Linked DNA regions of Microbispora sp. ZYX-F-249. The protein of the gene in region 1 interacts with the protein of each later gene in a pairwise test. Links are inferred from orthologs where the notes say so. Each region holds a gene or a part of one and is shown in the gene's direction. Other genes may lie near its edges. The genes, in order: AAH991_RS11355 and AAH991_RS04985.

Region 1 (9,912 bases):
TGGGTGAGCTTGCCGCCCGCCGCGCCGATCAGGATCGGCAGCTCGGGCGGCAGGTCGGCGGCGCCGTCGAGCGGGCTGATGCTGATCGCCGTCCTGGCGTCTCGATCCTCGTCCTGCCCACCCGACGTGGAACACCCCGCAATCACCACGAGAAGGGCCAGCACCCCCGCACCAGCACGCACGTCCGTCCCCCTAGCGTCGCTTTCCGGGGGTTATTCCCCGGTGGCGTACCGTTCGGGCTGTCTGGGCACCGCGTACGGGCAAAGAACGCGGACGGCCGGTCGGCGAGATCGCCGACCGGCCGCACAGCGGGGTTCACGGAATCAGTGCGAGAAGTTGCCCCGGTAGTACTGGAACACGAACCCGATCATGGCCATGACCGTGCAGAACAGGCCGATGAAGAACAGCCACCAGCCGACCGCGAAGCCGAAGAACGTCAGCGCGGCCGACAGGCAGACGAACAGCGGCCACCAGCTGTGCGGGCTGTAGAAGCCGATCTCGCCCGCGCCGTCGCTGATCTCGGCTTCCTTGTTGTCCTCCGGCTGGTCGCCGATGCGCCGCGCGGTGAACAGCAGGTAGTAGCCGATCATGAGGGCCAGGCCGACGGAGATCGCCATGGCGGTGGTGCCGGTCGGCTCCTTCGACCAGAACCAGTAGACCACGTCCGCGGCGGCGAAGAAGACGCCGCAGAGCAGGAACATCCATCCCTGGATCTTCATCGGGACTCCTCCACCAGCTCAGGCTTGGCGGTGATGTGCGGGTACTTGAGGTCGAACGCCGGGCGCTCGGACCGGATCCGCGGCAGCGACAGGAAGTTGTGCCGCGGCGGCGGGCAGGAGGTCGCCCACTCGAGCGAGCCGCCGAAGCCCCACGGGTCGTCCACGGTGACCTTGGGCGCCTTCCGCCACGTCACCCAGACGTTGTAGAAGAACGGCAGGGTGGACAGGCCCAGCAGGAGCGCGCCGGCGGAGGAGACCATGTTCAGGTCCGTGAAGCCGTCGCTCGCCGAGTAGTCGGCGTACCGCCGGGGGAAGCCGATGACGCCCAGCCAGTGCTGCACCAGGAAGGTCAGGTGGAAGCCGAAGAACAGCAACCAGAAGTGGAGCTTGCCGATCTTGTCGTTGAGCATCTTGCCGGTGAACTTCGGCCACCAGAAGTAGAAGCCCGCGAACATCGCGAACACCACGGTGCCGAAGACCACGTAGTGGAAGTGGGCGACGACGAAGTAGGTGTCGCTGACGTGGAAGTCCAGCGGCGGCGACGCCAGGATGACGCCGGTCAGGCCGCCGAACAGGAAGGTCACCAGGAAGCCGACCGCGAACAGCATCGGCGACTCGAACGACAGGTGCCCTCGCCACATCGTGCCGATCCAGTTGAAGAACTTCACACCGGTCGGCACCGCGATGAGGAACGTCATGAACGAGAAGAACGGCAACAGCACCTGGCCGGTCACGAACATGTGGTGGGCCCACACGGTGACGGACAGACCCGCGATGGCGATGGTCGCGCCTACCAGGCCGATGTAGCCGAAGATCGGCTTACGGCTGAAGACCGGCAGGACCTCGGTGATGATGCCGAAGAACGGCAGCGCGATGATGTAGACCTCGGGGTGGCCGAAGAACCAGAACAGGTGCTGCCACAGCATCGGCCCGCCGGTCGGCGAGTCGAAGATGTGCGCGCCCAGCTTGCGGTCGGCCTCCAGGGCGAGCAGCGCGGCGGCCAGCACCGGGAAGGCCAGCAGCACCAGGATGCTCGTCAGCAGGATGTTCCAGGTGAAGATCGGCATCCGGAACATCGTCATGCCGGGGGCGCGCATGGTGAGAATCGTGGTGATGAAGTTCACCGCGCCGAGGATGGTGCCGAGACCGGACAGCGCCAGACCCATGACCCACAGGTCGCTGCCGAGGCCGGGCGACGTCACCGCGTTCGACAGCGGCGCGTACGCGGTCCAGCCGAACGACGCGGAGCCACCCGGGGTGAAGAAGCCCAGGACGGCGATCGTGCTGCCGAACAGGTAGAGCCAGTAGCTCACCATGTTCAGCCGGGGGAACGCCACGTCGGGGGCGCCGATCTGCAGCGGCATCAGCTCGTTGGCGAAGCCGGCGAACAGCGGCGTCGCGAACATGAGCAGCATGATCGTGCCGTGCATCGTGAACAGCTGGTTGAACTGCTCGTTGCTGACGACCTGCAGCCCCGGCTGCGCGAGCTCGGCCCGCATCACCAGCGCCATGAGGCCGCCGATGAGGAAGAAGACGAACGACGTGATCAGGTAGAGGTGCCCGATCACCTTGTGGTCGGTCGAGGACAGCCACTTGGCGATGACCGTGCCCTTGGTGTACGGCCGCGCGGCGACGCCGACCGGTTCCTGGATGGCGGTCACTGCGCACTCCCCGCCTGGCTCTTGATGTACTGGTCGAACTCGGCCTGCGGGACGAGCTTCACGGAGAACAGCATCTTGCTGTGGTCGCTGCCGCAGAGCTCGGCGCAACGGCCGACGAAGACGCCCGTCTTGTCGAGCGTCGTGATCTGGAAGTGGTTGTGCACGTTGCCCGGGAAGACGTCCTGCTTGAACAGGAACGCCGGCACCCAGAACGAGTGGATGACGTCGGGCGAGTGCAGGTCGAACTGCACCTGGGTGTTGACCGGCAGCACGAGCTGCGGACCCTGCGGGGTCTGCTCGCTCTGCTTGCTGAGGTCCACCGGCACACCCGCGACCACGGCCTTCTGGCCCTGGTACTCGGTGGTGAAGCGCCAGCTCCACTGGTAGCCCTCGACGGCCACCTTGACCGGGGCGGCCTTGGTGATCCGCGTGACCTCGGTCTCGTCACGGGCCGTGAAGTAGAAGAAGACCGCGACCATGATGACCGGGACCACCGTGTAAAGGATCTCGATCGGCAGGTTGTAGCGCACCTGCGGAGGCAACTGGTCGGGACTGTTCTTCTTCTTCCGGTGGAAGATGCACGCCCACAGGATCAGTCCCCAGACGACCACGCCGGTGGCGAGAGCCGCGATCCAGCTCCCGTTCCAGAGCGTCTGGATGATGCCGGCCTGCTTGGTGACACCTTCCGGCATGCCCCCACGGGACCATTGATCGATCGCCTGGTTGCTACACGCCGTGCCGGACGCCACCAGCAGCGCCACGGCGGCGGCTCCGGGCAACCGGCGGCGTGCCCACGGTCGCCGTGTCGTACGGCGGGTCGGACTCACGGATCGCCTACCCCACAGATGAAGCCCAAGAGTTCCTCTCCTGGGCGGTTTTTCCAATTGACCCTTAGGTGAGACCGGCACCAACCTTCCGGCCGGTCTGCCCTTTACTTGGTTGAGTTCACGCTGGGGGACACATTAGCGCGGACCGGCGCCGCCCCCCTGACCAGCCCCCGTTAATGTCTCAACTGTGGCCTACCTGGACGCGGCTTCGACCGAACCTCTCCATCCCGCGGCCCGTGACGCCCTGCTGGCGGCGATCGACGCCGGTTGGGCCGATCCCGCCCGCCTGTACGGCACGGCGCGCCGCGCCCAGATGTTACTGGAGCGCGCGAGGGCGGAGGTAGCCGAACTGATCGGCGCCCGGCCCGACGAGGTGTCGTTCACCTCGTCGGGGACGCAGGCCGTCCACCTCGGGGTGCTCGGCACGCTGGCCGGCCGCCGCCGGGCCGGGACGCGCCTGGTGGCGGGCGCCGTCGAGCACTCCAGCGTCCTGCACGCGGGCGAGCTCCACGAGCGCGCGGGCGGCGAGGTGGAGCTCGTGGGCGTGAGCCGTACGGGCCGGGTGGACGCGGGCGCGTTCGCCGAGGCCGTCGCGCGGCCCGGCACGGCCCTGGCGTGCCTGCAGACGGCCAACCACGAGGTGGGGACGCTCCAGCCGGTGGAGGAGGCGGCGCGGGCCTGCCGGGAGGCGGGCGTGCCGCTGCTGGTCGACGCCGCCCAGTCGGCGGGCCGCATGCCCCTCCCCGAGGGCTGGTCGGTCCTCACCGCGAGCGCGCACAAGTGGGGCGGCCCGGCGGGGGTGGGCGTGCTGGCGGTGCGCAAGGGCGTGCGCTGGCGCTCGCCGCTGCCGGAGGACGAGCGGGAGCGGCGGCGCGTGCCGGGGTTCGAGAACGTGCCGGCGATCGTGGCCGCCGCCGCGGCGCTGCGTGCCCGGACCGAGGAGGCGGAGGCCGAGGGCAGGCGGCTGTCGGCCCTGGTCGACCGGATCCGCGCCCAGGTGCCCCTCCTGGTGCCCGACGTGGAGGTCGTCGGCGCCCCGGTCCTGCGGCTGCCGCACATCGTGACGTTCTCCTGCCTGTACGTCGAGGGCGAGGCGCTGCTGACCGAGCTCGACAAGGCCGGTTTCGCCGTCTCGTCCGGAAGCTCCTGCACGGCGAGTACGCTTCGTCCATCGCACGTCCTGGAGGCCATGGGCGTGCTTACGCATGGGAATGTGCGGGTATCGCTGCCCCGTGGCGTGTCCGAGGACGACATCGATCGCTTCCTCGCGGTGCTCCCGGACATCGTGCGGCGGATCCGGTCGAGCTTGGGGGTGCACTGATGTGGCGCAGACGGACGGGCGGCGGCGCCCGGCGGTCTCCCGACGCGGACCGGGCGGCGGAGCGGGCCGAGCCCGCCGCGCCGGCCCGGCCGGCGGAGCCGCCCGCGCTGACGATCGACGCGCTGGGCCGCAAGTGCCCGATCCCGATCATCATGCTGGCCGAACGGATCAACCAGGTGGCGACGGGCGGCGTGGTCGCCGTACTGGCCGACGACCCCGCCGCGTTCACCGACGTCCCGGCCTGGTGCCGGTTGAAGTCACACGAGCACGTGGGGAGCTACGAGCTGCCCCAGGGCGGCTGGTCCATCCACGTGCGCCGCAACTACTGAAGCCGCGCCTGCCGGTTCAGCGGTCTCAGGCGTGGTGGAATCGGGCGTGCCCGGCCACCTCGGCGGCCGCGTCCGACCCGTAGGCGGCGGCGAACCGCTCCATGAAGACCCGCCGGCCCAGCTCGTACTCCTGGCAGCCGACCCGCTCCAGCACGTGCGTGGCGGTGAGGTTGCCGAGCTGTCCGCAGCGCTCCAGGGACAGGCCCCAGGCGAGCCCGGAGAGGAACCCGGCGCGGAAGGCGTCCCCCACGCCGGTCGGGTCGGCCTTGCCCAGCTCGGGCGCCGGCGGGATGTGCAGCGACGGCTCGCCCTTGCGGTCGATCCTGGCGCCCTTGGGGCCGAGCGTCGTCACCCGTACGCCGACCCGGTCCAGGATCTCCTCGTCCGACCAGCCGGTCTTCTGCGCGATCAGGCCCAGCTCGTAGTCGTTGCTGAACAGGTACGCCGCGCCCTCGACGAGCTGGCGGATCTCCTCGCCGGGCATGCGGGCGAGCTGCTGCGACGGGTCGGCGGCGAACGGGATGCCCCGCTGGCGCGCCTCGTCGGTGTGCCGCACCATAGCCGCCGGGTCGTTGGGGCTGATGAGAACCAGGTCGAGCCCGCCGAGACGCTCGGCGATCGGGCCCAGCTCGATCTCCCTCGCCTCCGCCATCGCGCCGGTGTAGAACGAGGCGATCTGGTTGTGGTCCTCGTCGGTGGTGCACAGGAATCGCGCGGTGTGGTGCAGCTCGGACACGTGGACCGACGCGCAGTCGACACCGTGGCGCTCGAGCCAGGAGCGGTAGTCGGCGAAGTCGGTGCCCACGGCGCCGACCAGGATCGGGGTGAGCCCGAGGCAGCCCATGCCGAAGGCGATGTTGGCCGCGCATCCGCCACGGCGGACCTGCAGATCGTCGACGAGGAACGACAACGACACCCGGTCGAGCTGCTCGGCGATGAGCTGGTCGCCGAAGCGGCCGGGGAACGTCATCAGGTGGTCGGTGGCGATGGAGCCGGTGACGGCGATGCGCACGGGGTCATTCTCCTCGTTGTCAGCATCAGGGAGACGGGGGCCGGGATGAATCCCGCCGAACCTACTGAGCGTACCGTCTCGGGACATGACGACGCCCCGCACGGAGGAATCCGTGCGGGGCGCCCGACGCATCATCCGCCGCCCGCGGCCGGGCGCGCGCTCGCCGTCAGTTGAACGAGTCGCCGCAGGCGCACGACCCCGTCGCGTTGGGGTTGTCGATCGTGAAGCCCTGCTTCTCGATGGTGTCCACGAAGTCGACCGTGGCCCCGATGAGGTACGGCGCGCTCATCCGGTCGGTGACGACGTTCACGCCGCCGAAGGTGGAGACCACGTCGCCGTCCATCGACCGGTCGTCGAAGAAGAGCTGGTAACGCAGGCCGGAACAGCCACCCGGCTGGACGGCCACCCGAAGCTGCAGCCCTTCCTCGCCCTGCTGCTCGAGCAGGCTCTTGACCTTGGCGGCGGCCGCGTCAGTCAGGATCAGGCCCTGCTGAGTGGTCTCGCTGCTCTCAACCGTCATGTGCTGACTCCCGCGTCTGCGCCAACCGCCCATCGGGGCGGTCGATTGGTTCTGACGTCCTACCTAGACGCTACCAACACCCGTGAAGCCGTACACATTCCAGTGCCCCACCGGCGACCTCGCGACGAAGCAGCCGATGCGATATGTAATGATTAGTCGTCAGTTAGACGATAAGTCCCCGAGGGGGTGTGGTCGTGACGATCACCGAGACCGGCCTTCCGCTCTTCATCCTCGGCCAGGGCACCGACCCGCACAGCGAACGCGGCGTCGACTGCCCGGGCGAGCTGCCTCCCGCGTCCGACCCGACGCTCGTGGAGCGCGCACGCGTGGCCAAGGAGCGGCTGGGCGACCGGCTGTTCGTGCTCGGTCACCACTACCAGCGTGACGAGGTCATCCAGTTCGCCGACGTGACCGGTGACTCGTTCAAGCTGGCCCGCGAGGCCGCCGCCCGGCCCGAGGCGGAGTACATCGTGTTCTGCGGCGTCCACTTCATGGCCGAGTCGGCCGACATCCTGACCAGCGACGCGCAGAAGGTCGTGCTCCCCGATCTGGCCGCCGGCTGCTCGATGGCCGACATGGCGACCTTCACCCAGGTCGAGGACTGCTGGGACGCCCTGGAGGACGCCGGCATCGCCGACCGGGTGGTGCCGATCACCTACATGAACTCCAGCGCGGACATCAAGGCGTTCTGCGGGCGCCACGGCGGCGCCGTGTGCACCTCCTCCAACGCCCGGCGCGCCCTGACCTGGGCCTTCGAGCAGGGCGAGAAGGTGCTGTTCCTGCCCGACCAGCACCTGGGCCGCAACACCGCGGTGCTGGAGATGGGGCTGTCCCTGGACGACTGCGTGGTCTACAACCCGCACCGCCCGAACGGCGGCCTCACCCGGGAGCAGCTGGAGAACGCGAAGATGATCCTGTGGAAGGGCCACTGCTCGGTCCACGGGCGCTTCTCCGCCGCGTGCGTCGACGAGGTGCGCGCCCGCATCCCCGGGGTGAACGTGCTCGTCCACCCCGAGTGCCGCCACGAGGTCGTGACCAAGGCGGACTTCGTCGGGTCGACCGAGTACATCATCCGGAAGCTGGAGGAGGCCCCGGCAGGGTCCTCCTGGGCCGTCGGCACCGAGCTGAACCTGGTGCGCCGCCTGGCCGGCCGGTTCCCGGACAAGACGATCACGTTCCTCGACAAGACCGTCTGCTACTGCTCCACGATGAACCGGATCGACCTGCCGCACCTGGTCTGGGCGCTGGAGTCGCTGGCCGACGGCGAGGTCGTCAACCGGATCACGGTCGACGCGGACACCACCCACTGGGCCAAGGTCGCCCTCGACCGCATGCTCGCCCTGCCGTAAGCAGCGGCCCTGCGACGCGGGCGCCCCCGGAGCACGGCTCCGGGGGCGCCCGCGTCTTCGCTCCCCGCTTCGAATCCCCGCTGCTTCGAATCCCCGCTGCTTCGATCCCCGCTGCTTCGATCCCCGCTGCGAAGTCTCGCTGGGGATTCGGCCTCAGATCCGCGCGCGCTCGCGCCAGAACCGCAGCAGCTCGTCGTCGCCGTGGACCGCGCCGGGCTCGCGCCGTCCCCACAGCGTCAGCATCAGGTCCCCGGCCGTCGGCACGCGTACGGTGACGTCGCCGGGGGCGTCGGACCGCTCGGCGGCGAACCCGTCCGGGGTGAGCCGCACGAGCCAGGCCGGGCCCGTCTCCGCCCGCCAGGAGATCGTCTCGCCGTCCCCCCTGAGCTCGGCGAGCAGGGGGCGCCACCGGGCGTACGGCAGCAGGTCGAAGAACTCGGCCATGCCGTCGAGCGCGACGTCCTCGTCCACCACCGGGGCGATCCCGAGGGCGATCTCGGCGTCCGCCCGGTGCACGACGGTCTCGTGGAGCTGGCGGCGGGACCAGAAGCGGGCACGCCGGGACCCGTCTCCCGCCCAGCCCCACACCTCGGTGTCCGGGTCGCGGCTCTTCAACGCCTCCGTGAGCACGGCGCCTCCCGCCTCCAGCCAGCCGGCGGCCTCGGCGAAGTCCTCGGGGAAGCCGTGGTCCATGGCATCGCGGTCGTACCGGCGCGGCGCGGCGTCGCGCACCATGGCGGCCGCCCATCGGTGGACGGCCCCCGTGTGCGCGACCAGGGCGCCCAGATCCCAGCCGGGACAGGTCGGGACGGGGATGGTGCCGTCCCGGCCGCGTACGGTCCCGGCCATGCGGCCGATCTCCGCGGCCGCCGCCTCGGTGTAGCGCAGGTGGGTCCACTCGGTCATGCGGGCTCCCGTGAGGGTCAGAGGCCGGGGGCGCCCCAGACGGGGAACCAGCTCGCCAGCTCGGGTTCGATCTTCAGCTCGCGCTCCAGGACACCGCGCACCTGCAGTTCCAGCGCGTTGTCGCGGCGTGGTTCGCCCGCGGGGGCGAAGGGGTAGAACGTGCCGCGCTTGTAGAGGTAGACGATCGCGAGCCGCCGTCCTGAGGAATCGGCGAACGCGACGAGCGAGCACAGCAGCGAGGGGCCGAACCCGGCCGATTCCAGGGACGAGTTGGCGGCGTGCAGGTCGGTCACGAGCCCGGCCACGTCGGGGTTGCGCACCTGCAGCCAGGTGTAGCCGTAGGAGTCCCGCGAGACCTCCACCCTGCCCATCAGGGCCTGGACGTCCTGTTCGAGCCGGGCGAAGGCGCCGCCCTCGGCGGCGCGGAAGCACACCGACCCGGCGCCCGCCGGGGCGAAGCCGGTGGCGGCCTGCAGCGTGACGGCGGCGGACGGCAGCGCGAACAGCGCGTCCAGGTCGGGCCCGGCGGGCTTGGAACGGCCGAGCAGCGCGTCGAACCAGCCCATCAGCGCCCCCTCACCCGCGGCCCAGCGCCGCGGAGATCCTGGACAGCTGCTCCAGCCGGCGCTCCAGCGGCGGATGAGTCGACAGCAGCGAGGCGACGCTCTGGCCCGAGATGGCCGGCGCGAAGAAGAAGGCGTTGAACGGCTGCGCCTCGCGCAGGTCCCTGGTCGGGATCCTGCCGATCTCGCCGCTGATCTTGACCAGGGCGCTGGCCAGGGCGCTCGGCTGCTGCGTCAGCAGCGCGCCCGCGCGGTCCGCGGCCAGTTCGCGGTAGCGCGACAGCGCCCGCGTCAGCAGGAAGCTGACGGCGTAGACCAGGCCGGAGACCGCGAAGATGATCAACCCGATCGGGGGGCCGTTGTCGTTGCGCCGGCCGCCGAGGCCGGTGTAGAGCGCGAAGCGCGTCATGAGGCCGGCCACGACCCCCAGGAACGAGGCGATCGTCATCACCGCCACGTCCCGATGGGCCACGTGGGACATCTCGTGGGCCAGCACCCCTTCGAGCTCCCGGGCGTCGAGCCTGCGCAGGATGCCGGTGGTCACGCAGACCACCGCGTTCTTCCGGTCGCGCCCCGTGGCGAACGCGTTCGGGATGTCCGAGTCGGCGATCGCCACGCGCGGCTTCGGCATTCCCGCCATCGCGCTCAGCCGATCGATGATCCCGTGCAGCTCGGGGGCCTCCTGCGGCGAGACCTCCCGCCCGT
Region 2 (9,866 bases), on another replicon or contig:
CCGCTGACCGTCGAGGACCTGGCCCGCCGGGCGCGGATGAGCTCGCGCAACCTCAACCGCCACTTCAGGTCGGTGACCGGCACCACCCCGCTGCAGTGGCTGCTTACCCAGCGGATCCGTCACGCCCAGGAGTTGCTGGAGACCACGGACGACGGCATCGACACCATCGCGGCGGCCACCGGCATGGGCACCGCCACGACGCTGCGCCGGCACTTCAACCGCACGGTGGGCGTGCCTCCGGACACCTACCGCCGTACCTTCCGCTCGCGGACCCGCCCCTGACGTCCCGGCCACAGGGACCTCCCCGGGGCCTCCGGAACATAGTTCGGTAGGGTGGGACGTGGGCGTGACCGGGTTCTGGGAATTCCTCAACCGAAGGACGCGGCCGTAAAAACCTGGAGGTTTGCACCTAAGCTACCGACGGGTAACATACCGCCTGAGGGGAACAGGGTCATCTCGACACCCGGGCCACCTGCACAGGCGCGCCCGCGAGCACCTGGCAGTCTTGCATCACGTGCGCGTACCCCGCGACACGTACCGAGAACCGCGGCGTCAGCCGTACGGAAAGGGGAGGTCGGCCACCGGCCATGAACATCGTCGTCTGCGTGAAGCAGGTCCCCGACACGGCGACCGAGCGCAAGCTGAGGTCCGATGACAAGACGCTCGACCGCGACGCCGCCGACGGCGTCGTGAACGAGCTCGACGAGTACGCGGTCGAGGAGGCGCTGCGGCTCAAGGAGGCCCATGGAGGCGAGGTCACCGTCCTCAGCATGGGCCCCGCCAAGGCCACCGAGACCATCCGCAAGGCCCTGGCGATGGGCGCCGACAAGGCGGTGCACCTGCACGACGACGCGCTGCACGGCTCGGACGCCCTCGGCACCTCCTACGCCATCTCCCAGGCCCTGAAGAAGATCGGCTACGACCTGGTCATCCTGGGTTCCGAGTCGACCGACGCCCGCACCGGCATGCTCGCCGCGATGCTGGCCGAGCGGCTCGGCGCCCCGCAGCTCACGCTCGCCGGCAAGGTCGAGGTCGAGGGCACCTCGATCCGGGTCGAGCGGATCACCGACTACGGCTACGACAAGGTCGAGGCGTCGCTGCCCGCCGTCGTGTCCGTGGTCGAGAAGATCAACGAGCCGCGCTACCCGTCGTTCAAGGGCATCATGGCGGCCAAGAAGAAGCCCGTCGAGACGCTCGGCGTCGCCGACGCGGAGATCGCGGCCGACCAGGTCGGCCTGGCGAACTCCTGGAGCGAGGTCGTCGAGTTCGCCGCCGCCCCGCCGCGTGCCGCGGGCACCGTGATCAAGGACGAGGGCGACGGCGGGGCCAAGGCCGCCGAGTTCCTCGCGTCGAAGAAGTTCATCTGAGGGGCCCCGTGATGAGTGAGATTCTGGTTCTCGTCGAGCACGTCGACGGTGACGTCAAGAAGGTCACCCTCGAACTGCTGACCCTGGCCCGGACGCTGGGCACGCCGGCCGCCGTATGGGCCGGCCCCGGCTACTCCGACGCCGCGAAGGCCAGGCTGGCCGAGTACGGCGCGGAGAAGATCTACGTGGCGGCGGCCGACGAGATCGGCGACTACGTGGCGGCGCCCAAGGCCGAGGTGCTGGCGCACCTGGTGGCACAGCGCTCCCCGGCCGCGGTCTTCGTCGCCGCGACCGGCGAGGGCAAGGAGATCGCCGGCCGCCTCGCGATCAAGACGGACTCCGGTGTGATCTCGGACGCGGTGGGCGTCGGCGAGGGCTTCGTCGCCGAGCAGTCCATCTTCGGCGGCGGCGTGAACGTCCGCAGCCGCGTGACCAAGGGCACGCCGATCATCACGGTCCGCCCGAACAGCACCGCCCCCGTCGCCGCCGCCGCGGCCGGCGCCGAGGAGAAGGTGGAGGTCGCGCTGTCGGACGCCGCCCGCGCGGCCAGGATCGTCGAGCGGGTCGTCCAGGAGAAGGGCGCCCGTCCCGAGCTCACCGAGGCCGCGATCGTGGTCTCCGGCGGCCGGGGCGTGGGTTCGGGCGAGAACTTCGCGATCATCGAGAAGCTCGCCGACGCGCTCGGCGCGGCCGTGGGCGCCTCGCGGGCCGCGACCGACGCCGGTTGGTACCCCCACCAGTTCCAGGTCGGGCAGACGGGCAAGACCGTGTCTCCGCAGCTCTACATCGCGGCAGGCATCTCCGGCGCCATCCAGCACCGGGCCGGCATGCAGACCTCCAAGACCATCGTCGTGATCAACAAGGACGCCGAGGCGCCCCTGTTCGAGATCGCCGACTTCGGTGTCGTGGGCGACCTGTTCCAGGTCGTGCCGCAGCTCACCGAGGAGATCGACAAGCGCAAGTGACACGTCCGGCCCGTGCCATGGGTCCACACGGCACGGGCCGCAGGCTCGTCGTCGGCGCCCGCCGGATCACCCGGCGGGCGCCGACGCGTCTCGTTCGCTCCCGGCCGGTGAAAGAGCCGGGGAGCCAGGCCGCCGCCGACCCCGGCGGTCCCCGGCGGGCCAGGCCTGAGCACCGCCCACGCGTCAGGCGGCCGCGCGGAGGTGAACCTCCTCGTCTCCCGGCCGGACCGGCAGCGGGACGATCTCCGTACGGGACGCGGGCAGCAGCCGTGCGGCCACGGCGATGACGACGCCGAGGACGACGGCCACGCCCATCGCGGCCCGCAGCGACGCCGCGCTGGACAGGAAACCGATGACCACGGGACCGAGCAGCAGGCCCGCGTAGCCCATGGCGCTCGCCTGCGCGATCGCCGGGCCGGGCTCGGGCGTCGCGGTTCCCGCCAGCGACAGCGCCATCGGCGAGATGGTCGCCACCGACAGCCCGATGAAGAACAGCCCGGCCACGGCCGCCACGGTCACCGGCGCGGCGATGACCACGAGGAACGTGAACGCGGTGGCGGCGCCCGAGAACATGACCAGCCCGCGGGCGCCGTAGCGGCCGCGCAGCCGGTCGCCGGCCAGCCGGGCGAGCAGCATGCCCGCCTCGAACACCGGGTAGCCGAGCGCGGCGACCGCCTCGGAGGCGTGCAGCGTGCCGATCAGGTACAGGCCGTTCCAGTCGGCGACCACGCCCTCGACCATGAACGCGGCGAAGGTGATCGCACCGAGCAGGTAGACGACCCCGGGCAGCCTGCGCCGGGGGCGGGCGGACGATGCGGCGCCGGCCGTCCGCTGCGCGGCGTCGGGCAGGTGCATGCGGCTGAGGGCCAGCGCGGCGGGCACCGACACCAGGGCGACGACCAGGATGTGGGCGGTGAGGGACAGCCCCGAAGCGATGGCCGCCGTGCCGAGCAGGCCCGCCGAGATCGCGCCGACGCACCATCCCGCGTGCATGCCGCTCATGACCGGCCGGCCGTACGCGCGCTCGACGGCCGAGCCCTGGGCGTTCATGCCGACGTCGACCGCGCCGAAGGCCATGCCGAACAACGCGGCGGCCACGGCCAGCACGGGGAAGGACGGCGCGAACGCGACGAGGACCAGTGACGCCGCGCACAGAGGGGCGGCCGCGCGCAGGACGCCGCGGCTGCCGAACCTGGCCAGGACGACGCGCATGAGCTGCATGGTGAGCAGCGCGCCGAGCCCCCAGCTGAGCAGGGTGAGCCCGACCGACGACTCCGGCAGGCGGAGCCGGTCGGCCAGCGCCGGGAGGCGCACGGTGAAGGTTCCACACATCAGGCCGGCCAGGACGAAGGTGAGGACTGCCCCGTGACGGGCCTTCCTCAAAGCGCGGGTCATCACAGCTTCCTTTCCAGGTGTGTCAAGTGGGTTTCCGAGCCCGGATTTACGGGCAGACACCAGCAGGTCGCCCTTTCACGGCAAGGCCGGAAGGAAGGGCGACCACCAAGTGGGTGCTCAGGGGTTACAAGAGGCGCGCTACAACAGGGCGAGCAGCCTGGCGCGGATGGCGGCGTAGTCGATGATCGCCGCACAGTGGGTGGCGACCTCCCAGACGCCCTCACAGGCCAGCCGTACGACCTGGGACGCCAGGGGGTCGGGCTCGTCGTCCAGGCCGTCCCGCATCCAGCGGGCCATCGCCCCGCGCAGCGGCGCGAGCAGTTCGGGATCGCCGGCCGCGCCCGTGACCACGGCCCATCGTCGCAGCCGGCCGGTCTCCACGGCCTCGAACGTCGCGGCGAGGTACGCCCGGGTGTAGGTGCTCTCCGACTGCGCCTCGATCAGCGCGTCGAAGTCGGCGATCAGGCGCTCGATCATCCCTTTGACGAGCGCTTCCTTGCTGGCGAAGTGGTAGAGGAGGCCGCCCTTGCTGACACCGGCGCGCTCGGCCACCGCCGCCAGGGTCAGGGCCTGGGCGCCCTGGTCCTGGAGCAGGCCCTCGGCCGCGTCCAGCAGTTCGTCCCTCCTCATGCCGTCTACTGTACCGTCTGGACGGTTCAGTCGCGACACGTTATCGGTGTCCTCCGTCACCCCGGATACGCTTGGTGGGCTGAATACGTGTCAGGGAGGGGTCATGGGAGCTGCGTATCTGGACCATGCCTCGACCACGCCGATGCTGCCCGAGGCGATCCAGGCGATGACGGCCCAGCTCGGGGAGGTCGGCAACCCCTCGTCCCTGCACGCGGCCGGCCGCCGCGCCCGGCGGGTCGTCGAGGAGTCGCGCGAGACCATCGCCTGCGCGCTCGGCGCCCGCCCGAGCGAGGTCGTGTTCACGGCCGGTGGCACCGAGGCCGACAACCTCGCCATCAAGGGCCTCTACTGGGCGAGGAAGCGGCCCAGGATCCTGATCAGCTCGGTCGAGCACCACGCCGCCCTCGATCCCGCCCACTGGCTCGGCGACCACCACGGCGCCCGCGTGGAGCTGCTGGAGGTCGACGAGCAGGGCCGGGTGCATCCGGAGACGCTGCGCGAGGCCATCGCCCGCGACCCGGACGACGTGGCGCTCGTGAGCGTCATGTGGGCCAACAACGAGGTGGGCACCGTGCAGCCGGTGCGCGTGCTGGCCGCCATCGCGCACGAGTACGGCATCCCCTTCCACACCGACGCCGTGCAGGCGGTGGGCCAGCTTCCGGTCTCGTTCGCCGAGTCCGGCGTGGACGCCATGACCGTCTCCGGCCACAAGGTCGGCGGTCCGGTGGGCGTGGGGGCGCTGCTGCTGGCCCGCGGCGTCGATCCGGTTCCGGTCCTGCACGGAGGCGGGCAGGAACGTGACATCCGCTCCGGCACTCTCGACGCGCCGGCCATCGCCGGGTTCGCGGCGGCGGTCGAGACGGCCGTCGCGCGGCAGCCCGCCACGGCCGAGCGGCTGTCGGCGCTCCGCGACGACCTGATCGAGCGCGTACGGCGGGCCGTGCCCGACGTGGTGCTGAACGGCGACCCGGTGAACCGGCTGCCGGGCAACGCCCACTTCTCGTTCCCCGGCTGTGAGGGGGACGCCCTGCTCATGCTCCTCGACGCCAAGGGCGTGGAGTGCTCCACCGGATCGGCCTGCTCCGCCGGGGTGGCCCAGCCGTCCCACGTGCTGCTGGCCATGGGCCAGGACGGCGTGCGGGCTCGTGGCTCGCTGCGCTTCTCCCTCGGGCACACGTCCGTGGAGGAGGACGTCGACCGGGTCGCGGACGTCATCGGGCACGTCGTCGAGCGCGCCCGGCGTGCCGGCCTGTCCTGACCCGCCCACTACGCCGCAGGCCTACCGGGCCGGGCCGTACGGCGCAGCAGCGCCCGCTGCAGGCGCAGGACCGCCCGGACACGCCGCGACGAGCGCAGCCGCCCCAGGCGGGCTTGGAGCCGGTCGCCCAGCTCGGCGAGCAGTTCCTCGTCGGCGAAGCGCTCGATCTCCGGGAACATCTGCCGCTCCTCGTCCAGATGGGCGTGCGACTCCAGCACGTCGTGCAGCACGTCCAGTTCCCGGTCGAACCGCCCGGTCCGCGGGTCGGCGCGCACCAGCGCCGCGAGCTGGTCGCTGAGCTGGCGGTGCTCGGACCAGGCCGCGGCGAGGGCCGGGGTGACGTCGCGCAGGGCGGGATAGAAGATTCCCTCCTCGATCCGTTCGTGCATCCACAGCTCGTCGAACAGTTCGCCGGTGAGCGCGCGCCGCCGTCCCGGCTGGGAACGCGGCGTCTCCCGCAGGTGCCGTATGAGCGCCCGCAACACCTCGTGGTGCTCCACGAGCACCCGCGTCGCCGTCTTCCGTCCCTGTCCGGCCGGCGCTCTCGGGGCTTCCGTGAGCACCTGCGACCTCCTCCTCACGGCTGCACCTCCTGCTGGTGGACCAGTGCGCTCCCGGGAGGCGCGGTGGCGACGGCAGGCGCCCTGCGCACCTCGATCCACCCGTCGCGCACGCGGGTCTGGAAGCACGGCGCGGGCGCGGTGGCGGGGCCGTTCAGGCTCTGCCCGCCGGAGAGGTCGAACCGGGAGCCGTGCCAGGGGCAGGTGAGGGAGCCGTCCCTGAGCCAGCCCTGGGACAGCGGGCCGCCCAGATGCGGGCAGGCGTTCTCCAGTGCGTGGATGCGGCCCTCCGCGCGGACCAGGACGACCTCCACGGCCCCGGCCCGCGCCCGGTGCGGGCTCCTGTCGGGCAGGTCGCGCTCGGCCATCACCCGGGTGAAGTGGCGGGGTTCGAGCCTCTCGTCCGTATGGTCGACCCCGATCCGATGGCGGTAGACCAGCGTGCCGCCCAGGAAGGCGCTCGTCATGATCACGGGGTAGCCGAGCAGGGCGGCGAGCAGCCCGCGCAGATGGTGTCCCCGGCCCCGCTGCCACCACGACACCCCGTACAGGCCGAGGGCGAGCGTGTTGAGCGTGCCGTGGACCAGACCGACGCGCCGCGCGTCGTCATGCGTGTGCTGCCAGTCGTGCAGGCCGGTCACCGCGGCGGCCAGCGCTCCGGCGATGCCGACTCCCACGGCCGTGCGCGCCGCCCGCTTCTGCCCGGTGAGGTCGAGGACCAGCGCCGTCGTCCAGCAGCCGATGGGGAGGTCGGTGAACACCGGATGGAGGGGGTGCCCCAGCCAGACGCCGTGCAGGACGCCGCGGGCGCGCCCCCCGGTGACCCCGAGGAGGTTCTCCGTGAACGCGAGGCCCTGTTCGAGCCGGTGACCCGGCCGGTCGAGGCGGCCGTCACCCTCGATCGCGTTCGGCAGCCGGTCCAGTGCGCGCTGAGCCATGTCCGAACCCCAATCCGGCCCGCGGCCTGCGGGAACGGGTGGAACGCGGGCGCACGCCCGCACGGTGCTCTTGCGACGTGCCCGCTCCGTATGCGGTGAAACGCGCCGAATATCCGGTTCAGGTCAGGAAGGGGGCCACCGCGCTCCAGGAGGGGTCCTCGGCCACGTCGACGCGGGCGGGCCCCTCCTTCCACTCGGCGGCGATCTCCTCGACCATGGGCGCGACGGCCGCCGCGGGATCGGCGTACACGTGCAGCACCCGGCTCCGGTCGGCGCTCATGTGGGCGGCCAGCACGGCCGAGCCGCCGGCCTCGGCCAGCCTGAGGGTCAGCCGGTCCTCGAACTCACGCAGCGCGTCCAGGGAGGCCCCCACGGGCAGTCCGTCGCCCTCGGCCTCCCGGTATGGCAGCGTGACCGCGATGTGCTGGTCGAACAGGGGGAAGTCCACGGGCCTGAGGGGGTACCGGGCGGTGGCGGTCAGCCGGCCGCCGGTCGCGGTGTGGCCTTCGAGGATCGCCCACCGCTCCTCCTTGAAACCCTCCGCCACGTCGGCGACGACGGCGGGCAGGTGGATCGCGGGAAGGGCGTCGATCGGCTCGAACTCCGCGGCCACGATCTCGCCGACCCACCGGGCCACCTCGTCCTCGCCCAGCAGCCAGTCGAGCGCGAGGAAGGTCGCCTCCATGCGGGTGTCGTCGTCGACGTCCGGGAAGATCGGGTGGAAGGCGGTGACGTCGACACGGGGGGTGCCGGGCGGCACGCGCAGCGCCACCACCAGCCGGTCGAGCCCGAACTCCCGCCCGCCGACGTCGACCGTCAGGTCCGCGGCCTGCGGATTCGCCTGCCGCGACGGATAGAACTCCCACATCGCGTCCGACGGCGGCGCGGCCAGGGCCCACCGGTGGGCGAGCGGCCGCAGCTCGGGGTCGTTCGACGCGCTGACCACCAGGGCGTGCACGGCCATGCGGCCGGGAGCGATCTCCCAGACGAGGGACGGATGGAGTGCGGTGACGGCGGGGCCGATCAGCTCGGCCAGGGCCTGCGGGTCCTCCGCCTCGACGTGCGCGTCGATCTGGGGACGGGCCTGGTCCCACCAGGTCCAGAACGCCGCGATGGCCTCGGCGGGGTCGGTGGACTCGCTCTTGCGCCCGAACAGTCGCATGACCCCGCATCCTCCCAGCCCGCCCGCCCCGATGCCAACGCGGGCGCGCTCCCGCGGGGGGTAACCTCGATGTGTTATGGGTCCCACAGGAAAGCTCCGCGTCCTCGCCGCCATGTCGGGCGGGGTCGACTCCGCGGTGGCCGCCGCCCGGATCGCCGAGGCGGGGCACGACGTGACCGGCGTCCATCTGGCGCTGTCGTCCAACCCGCAGTCCTACCGCACCGGCGCGCGCGGGTGCTGCACGCTGGAGGACGCCCGCGACGCCCGCCGGGCCGCCGACGTCATCGGCATCCCCTTCTACGTGTGGGACATGGCCGAACGGTTCCACCGCGACGTGGTCGAGGACTTCGTCAGCGAGTACGCCGCCGGGCGCACGCCCAACCCCTGCCTGCGGTGCAACGAGAAGATCAAGTTCGAGGCGGTGCTCGACAAGGCGCTCGCGCTCGGCTTCGACGCCGTCGCCACCGGCCATCACGCGCGGCTGGTTGACGGTGTGCTCCGGCGCAGCGTCGACGAGGCCAAGGACCAGTCGTACGTGCTGGGGGTGCTCACCCGCGAGCAGCTCGCGCACGCGATCTTCCCGCTCGGCGACTCGACCAAGGCGCAGGTGCGCGAGGAGGCCGCGCGGCGCGGGCTGACCGTCGCCGACAAGCCCGACAGCCACGACATCTGCTTCATCGCCGACGGCGACACCCGGGCGTTCCTCGCCGAGCGCCTCGGCGCGTCGGAGGGGCCGATCGTCGACGCGCTCACCGGCCGGGTGGTCGGCAGCCACCAGGGGGCGTACGGCTTCACGGTCGGGCAGCGCAAGGGCCTGCACATCGACCGGCCGGCCGCCGACGGCAGGCCGCGCTACGTGCTGTCGATCGAGCCGGTGTCCAACACGGTCACGGTCGGGCCGCGCTCCTCCCTGGAGGTGACCTCCATCGCGGCGGAGCGGCCGGTGTGGAACGGGCCGCTGCCGGAGCCGTACGAGCCGATCACCTGCACCGTGCAGCTGCGGGCGCACGGCGAGGTGTACGGCTGCCGCGCCCAGGTGTCCGGCGGTGAGCTGCACATCCAGCTCGACCGCCCGGCGACCGGCGTCGCGGCGGGCCAGGGCGCCGTCCTGTACGACGGTGACGTCGTCATCGGCTCCGCCACGATCGCCTCGGCCGTCTGAGCTCAGGAGATCTCGACGGACTCCCCGACCGGGACGCGGCGGAAGTCGGCCTTCTGCTTGTCCGCCTCCATGCCGAGCCAGTTGTCGATCAGCTTCGAGCCGATCTCGTTCACGAGCCCGTCGTGGGTGGAGTACGCCCGCGCGGGCCGGACGTAGCGCAGGTAGAGGATGGTGTCGGCCGCCCTCAGCCACGGCGCGTTGGTCGGCACGAGCAGCGTGGGGACCTCGGCGCCCGGCGGCGTGAGGGCGTCACCGGGATAGAACACCTCGTCGTCCACGAAGAAGCCGACGTTCTGCACCGGCAGGACGTCGGGGAGGTTGTGCGCGTGCCACTCGCCGACCGCGCGCACGTGGAACCCCGCCGTGTCGAAGGCGTCCCCCTGGGTGACGACCCGCACCTTCGCCGGGACCTGGCCGAGCTGGTCGGCG

Evidence for each region.
Region 2: the proteins of AAH991_RS11355 (region 1) and AAH991_RS04985 interact in binary tests that used the Escherichia coli proteins (3 or more experiments, as listed by UniProt). The link is inferred for Microbispora sp. ZYX-F-249 from one-to-one orthologs.

The regions. Positions count from the first base shown.
Region 1 is NZ_JBDJAW010000007.1:78,218-88,129, forward strand. Bases 3,259-6,246 are described here. They hold AAH991_RS11355 (sulfurtransferase TusA family protein), read left to right. Parts: upstream 3,259-4,635; coding sequence 4,636-4,857; downstream 4,858-6,246. Other genes in these bases: AAH991_RS11350 (cysteine desulfurase family protein), read left to right, coding at 3,395-4,528; AAH991_RS11360 (carbohydrate kinase family protein), read right to left, coding at 4,883-5,869; erpA (iron-sulfur cluster insertion protein ErpA), read right to left, coding at 6,036-6,246. Also shown: AAH991_RS11330 (L,D-transpeptidase), read right to left, coding at 1-182; AAH991_RS11335 (cytochrome c oxidase subunit 4), read right to left, coding at 324-719; ctaD (aa3-type cytochrome oxidase subunit I), read right to left, coding at 716-2,380; ctaC (aa3-type cytochrome oxidase subunit II), read right to left, coding at 2,377-3,207; more of erpA, read right to left, coding at 6,247-6,389; quinolinate synthase NadA, read left to right, coding at 6,584-7,738; AAH991_RS11375 (maleylpyruvate isomerase family mycothiol-dependent enzyme), read right to left, coding at 7,892-8,644; PspA-associated protein PspAB, read right to left, coding at 8,662-9,210; zinc metalloprotease HtpX, read right to left, coding at 9,221-9,912. UniProt on the Escherichia coli protein: Sulfur carrier protein involved in sulfur trafficking in the cell. Part of a sulfur-relay system required for 2-thiolation during synthesis of 2-thiouridine of the modified wobble base 5-methylaminomethyl-2-thiouridine (mnm(5)s(2)U) in tRNA.
Region 2 is NZ_JBDJAW010000003.1:108,712-118,577, forward strand. The notes cover bases 3,596-6,537. They hold AAH991_RS04985 (cysteine desulfurase family protein), read left to right. Parts: upstream 3,596-4,460; coding sequence 4,461-5,615; downstream 5,616-6,537. Other genes in these bases: AAH991_RS04975 (MFS transporter), read right to left, coding at 3,596-3,727; AAH991_RS04980 (TetR/AcrR family transcriptional regulator), read right to left, coding at 3,866-4,357; AAH991_RS04990 (hemerythrin domain-containing protein), read right to left, coding at 5,624-6,178; AAH991_RS04995 (Rieske (2Fe-2S) protein), read right to left, coding at 6,193-6,537. Also shown: AAH991_RS04960 (helix-turn-helix domain-containing protein), read left to right, coding at 1-282; AAH991_RS04965 (electron transfer flavoprotein subunit beta/FixA family protein), read left to right, coding at 588-1,367; AAH991_RS04970 (electron transfer flavoprotein subunit alpha/FixB family protein), read left to right, coding at 1,379-2,332; more of AAH991_RS04975, read right to left, coding at 2,516-3,595; more of AAH991_RS04995, read right to left, coding at 6,538-7,113; AAH991_RS05000 (DUF695 domain-containing protein), read right to left, coding at 7,232-8,275; tRNA 2-thiouridine(34) synthase MnmA, read left to right, coding at 8,352-9,437; AAH991_RS05010 (MBL fold metallo-hydrolase), read right to left, coding at 9,440-9,866. UniProt on the Escherichia coli protein: Master enzyme that delivers sulfur to a number of partners involved in Fe-S cluster assembly, tRNA modification or cofactor biosynthesis. Catalyzes the removal of elemental sulfur from cysteine to produce alanine.